2 regions of the Novosphingobium sp. ZW T3_23 genome follow, and region 2 is predicted to be linked to the other one. Evidence: riboswitches for the same ligand, from Rfam matches in the RefSeq annotation. Region 2 holds a riboswitch; the other holds the start of a gene.
The links. A riboswitch is a leader RNA that binds a small molecule or an ion and turns the genes downstream of it on or off. The one in region 2 is predicted to bind S-adenosylmethionine.

Region 1: linked by a shared signal. The riboswitch ahead of ACI3K3_RS16200 (threonine aldolase family protein) and the one ahead of metA (homoserine O-succinyltransferase) in region 2 are both predicted to bind S-adenosylmethionine.

Annotation. Positions count from the first base shown of each region.
Region 1 covers NZ_JBJDRF010000032.1:20,134-22,584, reverse strand. The annotation lists gene ACI3K3_RS16205 (sensor histidine kinase) at 1-189, opposite strand, end outside; SAM-I-IV-variant riboswitch at 663-774, shown strand; gene ACI3K3_RS16200 (threonine aldolase family protein) at 844-1,905, shown strand; gene ACI3K3_RS16195 (PepSY domain-containing protein) at 2,066-2,451, shown strand, end outside.
Region 2 covers NZ_JBJDRF010000033.1:34,701-37,151, reverse strand. The annotation lists gene ACI3K3_RS16550 (VacJ family lipoprotein) at 1-775, opposite strand, end outside; SAM-I-IV-variant riboswitch at 969-1,075, shown strand; gene metA (homoserine O-succinyltransferase) at 1,111-2,052, shown strand; gene ACI3K3_RS16540 (LysE family translocator) at 2,150-2,451, opposite strand, start outside.

The sequences.
Region 1 (2,451 bases), on a different contig from region 2:
CAAGGCCACCAACAGGATCGCGAGGGCCAGGTAAACCGCGAGAACATCCTGCGCTTCGGTGCGGTAACGGATCGGCTGGGTGGGATCGAGATAGATGGCGATAACCGCGAAAACGGCCGTAATCAGGCGTCCATAGCTGATCAGCCGATTGGGGTCGGTGATCAGCAAGGCGTTGCGCGCCCGGCTCAAACCGGATGTCGTAGCTTCAAATGTCCGCCTCATCTCGTGTCCAGTCCCCCCGCCGCAGGCATGAGGGCCGCAAGCGCCGAAAAAGACTACGAAGCTGCTGCATTTTCGTCGAGTCAGCCTTCCTGCTGAATGGCCAGCGCAAAGGGGGGACCGGCCCCAGGGAGGGTAGCCCTAGGCCGTAAACTCATAATTGGCACCATCGAGGCGTCCAAATGGCAAACAGCTCGGGCCGAAGCGACCGCCGGGCGGGCTGGTTGCCCGTCCAAGGTCGGTTCGGTTCGAGATGGAAGCCATTTGGACGTCCTTCGGATTTGACGCAAAATGGCCCATCGCTGCGTCGGCAGGACTTGAAATATCGACATATTCCTACGCCCTGCCTTCTGGCGCTGAGCCATTTTGCCTCAAACCTCGATGGTGCCATTTATGAGTTTACGGCCTAGATTGACGGCATCCTGTCGTTGCCCTAGAGCCCTTCCCAGCATCAAGAGTCGGGATCGTGCCCGGCACCAACCTGCTCCCGAGCAAGGTGGTACCTTCGCAGACATGCGAAGGGATGTGGCCGGACCGGCAACAATCGGGTTTTCCAGCTGCATCGCCGTCGTTTCGCTTCCGGCCCGTCGCGCCTCGCCCATTGCGCCTGGAAGGAAAGACCGCATGACCGATTCCCTGCCCACCCAACAATTTGCCAGCGACAATTATGCCGGAATCTGTCCCGAGGCATGGTCCGCAATGGAGCAGGCGAACCGGGGTTCGGCCACGGCCTATGGAGAGGACGCGTGGACGCTGCGCGCCGCCGACGCCTTTCGAGACCTGTTCGCGGCCGACTGCGACGTCTATTTCGTCTTCAACGGGACGGCCGCAAACTCGCTCGCGCTCGCGGCGCTGTGCCAGTCCTACCACTCGGTGATCTGCTCCTCGTCCGCCCACGTCGAAACCGACGAGTGCGGCGCGCCGGAGTTCTTCTCGAACGGCTCCAAGCTGCTGGTCGCCCAGAGCAAGGACGGGAAGCTGACCCCCGAATCCATCCGCGCGCTCGCCACCGGCCGTTCGGATATCCACTTCCCGAAGCCCCGCGTGGTCACCATTACCCAGCCCACCGAAACCGGTCAGGTCTACACCCGGGCAGAGATCGCCGCGATCTCGGCGACGTGCCGCGAACTTGGACTTAAACTCCACATGGACGGCGCCCGCTTCGCCCATGCCTGCGCCACGCTCGGCTGCACGCCTGCCGAGATCACCTGGCAGGCCGGCGTCGACGTGCTCTGCTTCGGCGGGACCAAGAACGGGATGGCGGCTGGCGAGGCTGTGATCTACTTCGACCGGACCCTGGCGGAAGACTTCGCCTATCGCTGCAAGCAGGCAGGGCAACTGGCTTCGAAGATGCGCTATCTTTCCGGGCCCTGGATCGGCGTGCTCGAAACCGGCGCCTGGCTGGCCAACGCACGCCATGCCAATGCCTGCGCGCAGCGGCTTGCCGCGGCCGTGACCGATGCGAAGGGCCTGGAGCTGATCTTCCCCGTCGAAGCGAACGCCGTCTTCCTTGCCGCCCCGGAAGCGGTGCTGGACGGGCTGAGGGCACGCGGCTGGCGGTTCTACACGTTCATCGGCGGCGGCGCCCGGTTCATGTTCGCCTGGGACGCCGACCCCGCCCAGGTGGACCGACTGGCATCCGACTGCATTGTCCTGGCACGGGAAAGCGCCCTCGTTCCTGCGTGAGGGAGAAGGTTAGCCCCTACGCTCGGCAGAGGTTGCTATTGCGAGTGGATATCATTAACGGGTTTTCACAGGAGAGACTGGCGTAAGTTTCGGATGCCGATCGGCACCTGCTTCGCGTGAAAGCGATGGGTAGTGCCATCAGGTTCGGGGTGCGAGACGAGTGACGCGGCAGGTATTATTTCAGATTCATTGGTTCCTCGGCATCACCGCCGGGTTCGTCCTTGCCGTCATGGGCGTCACCGGAGCTACGCTGAGCTTCGAACACGAAATCATGAGTGCGCTCAGCCCCGGCGTGGTGACGCTGGGAGGGCCGGCGGCGACGCCGCTTTCGCCTGACGAAGTGGTCGCCCGCGCGGCGGCGCAGCGTCCAGGAATGACGGTCGAGCGCCTCAGCGTGGAGAGCGATCCCGAATCGGCCTGGACCGTGCAGTTCGCGCCTCGCGACGGCGAACGCCGAGGAGAGCGGAGCTATGTCGATCCGCGCAACGGCATGTTGCTGGGCCAGGCGACTGGCGCCGGCGTGTTTCGCACGATCGAGAACCTCCA
Region 2 (2,451 bases):
TGCCGATGGCGGCGGGCAGCAGCAGCTTGTCGATCGAATCGCCGATGATGTCGCGCAGGGTCGTCGGGCCGATGATCGGAAGATACATGTAAGGGCCGGGACCGACGCCGTAGTAACCCAGTGTGTTGGCCACGCCGTTGGGACGGTACGGCAGGTTGAACGGCTTCTTCTTGGCCACGTCCATCAGCCCGCCCACGCCGAGCGTGGTGTTGATCACGAAGCGTCCGGCCGTCTCGGCGGCCTTGCCGGGTTTCAGCTGCAGGAGAAAAGCCGCGAAGACCACGGGCTCGCCCAGATTGGTGAAGAAGTTGCGCAGGCCCTTGCGGACGGGGCGCGGCAGGCCCTTGTTGTAAGCCTTGGCCACGGGTTCCAGCACGGCCTTGTCGACGGACTGCACCACCTTGAAGGACTCGGCGTTGATCCGCTCCAGCGGATCGCCGGGCGGCGGCGGCTGCGGCGCGGTGACGACGATTTCCGATTCGGGCTGGTCCGGAGCGGCTTGAGCCGGAGGCGTCGGGGCGGGGGCCAAAGGATCGGCGGCAGGTGGCTGAGCCTGAACGGGATCGGAAGAGGAAGGTGTCGCAATTTCGCCCGTCGTCACCGGCGCGGGAATCGCCGCTCCGGCCGCAGGCGCAGCGGCCTGCGCTTCGGCAAGCTGCAACGGACGCGATGCCGCCTGGAGATCGGCCACTTGCAGATCGACCAGATGTACGGGTGCGTCGGGCATCGACGGGCCCGTCATCAACAACGCCACGGCAGCGGCCGGCAAACTCATTCGAAGATCCTTAGCATAGTGCCGTAGCGGTCGCGAAGCCGAATTCAGTTCGCGCGTGATTTTTGGCTTTGCTGTCCGGCCGCTAGGCTCGATTCCGTCATCCGTCAATCGCGCCGGGGCGGGTATGCGGTCATCGCTTCTAGTCCGATCGAGGCGGGCCGTTGCAAGATCGCGCCGAAGCGTCTATCACCCGGCGCAGCATCAAGAGTTGGGACGACGCCCAACGCCAACCTGCCGATCCGGGCAAGGTGGCACTCCCGGCGGGAGGATGTGGCCGAGCCGGCAACCAACGGATCAAGCCACCAGCGTCGTTCCGGAATGAGGACCGACGCAACGTGCCGATCAAGATTCCCGACGACCTGCCCGCCCGCTCCATCCTGGAGAACGAAGGCGTGGCCGTGATGCGCGAGAGCGATGCGGTGCGGCAGGACATCCGGCCGCTACGCATCGGCCTGCTCAACCTCATGCCCGACAAGGTGAGCACCGAGACCCAGCTCGCCCGCCTGCTCGGTGCGACGCCGCTCCAGATCGAACTGACCCTGGTGCGGATCAGCGACCATGTCGCCCGCAACACCTCGCCCGAGCATCTCGAAGCATTCTACCGCCCCTGGCGGGATGTCGAGCACGAGCGGTTCGACGGTTTCATCATCACCGGCGCTCCGGTCGAGCGGCTGGCTTTCGAGGATGTGCGCTACTGGCCCGAACTTCAGCGCATCTTCGACTGGACGCGTACCAACGTCCATAGCTGCCTGACTATCTGCTGGGCTGCGCAGGCCTTCCTCCACCACTTCCACGGCGTTCCCAAGCACGAGTTGCCGGCCAAGGCTTTCGGCGTCTTCCCGCATCGCAATCGCGCGCCGAATTCGCCCTTCCTGCGCGGGATTTCGGACAGTTTCGCCGTACCCGTGTCACGGTGGACCGAAATGCGCGCGGAGGATCTTCCGTCGGATGGCGGGGTGCAGATCCTTGCCGAAAGCGAGGAGACCGGCCTGTGCCTGCTCCATGACCCGCAGGATCGCGCGCTGCTGATGTTCAATCACCTCGAATACGACAGCGACACCCTGGCCGGCGAATTCGAACGCGACGGCGGCCCGGTTCCGGCCAACTACTATCCTGACGATGATCCGGCCTGTGCGCCGATCAATGCCTGGCGCAGCCATGGGCACCTGCTCTTCGGGAACTGGATAAACGAGATCTACCAGAGCACGCCTTTCGATCGGGCCGAGATCGGGGCGACTACACGTCCGGATGCCGCGGCAGACCTGATCCCGGCGTAAGGGCAAGCTCCAAGCCTTTCTTCGGGACTGTTCGGTGCTTTCCTGCTGGCCCGCGACGCTATCCGCTGACGCGGTTCAGGCCGGTTCAGGCCCGGTTTCAGGCGGCCCGCGAGGTAAGCAGCGCCGCTCCGAAGCCGACGAAGATCGATCCGGTCACCCGGTTGAACAGACGCTTCACCGAAGGCCGCCGCAGATGCGCGGAAAGCGTGCCTCCCGCCAGCGCATAGGTGCAGTACCAGAACATCTCGATAACCGTGAACGTGCCCACGAGAATGGCGAACTGCGGCGCCTTGGGCTGTGCGGGATCGATGAACTGCGGAAAGAAGGCGGCCGCGAACAGCAGTAGCTTGGGGTTGCTGATGGCGATCGTGAACCCGCCGCGAAACAGCGCCATCGGCG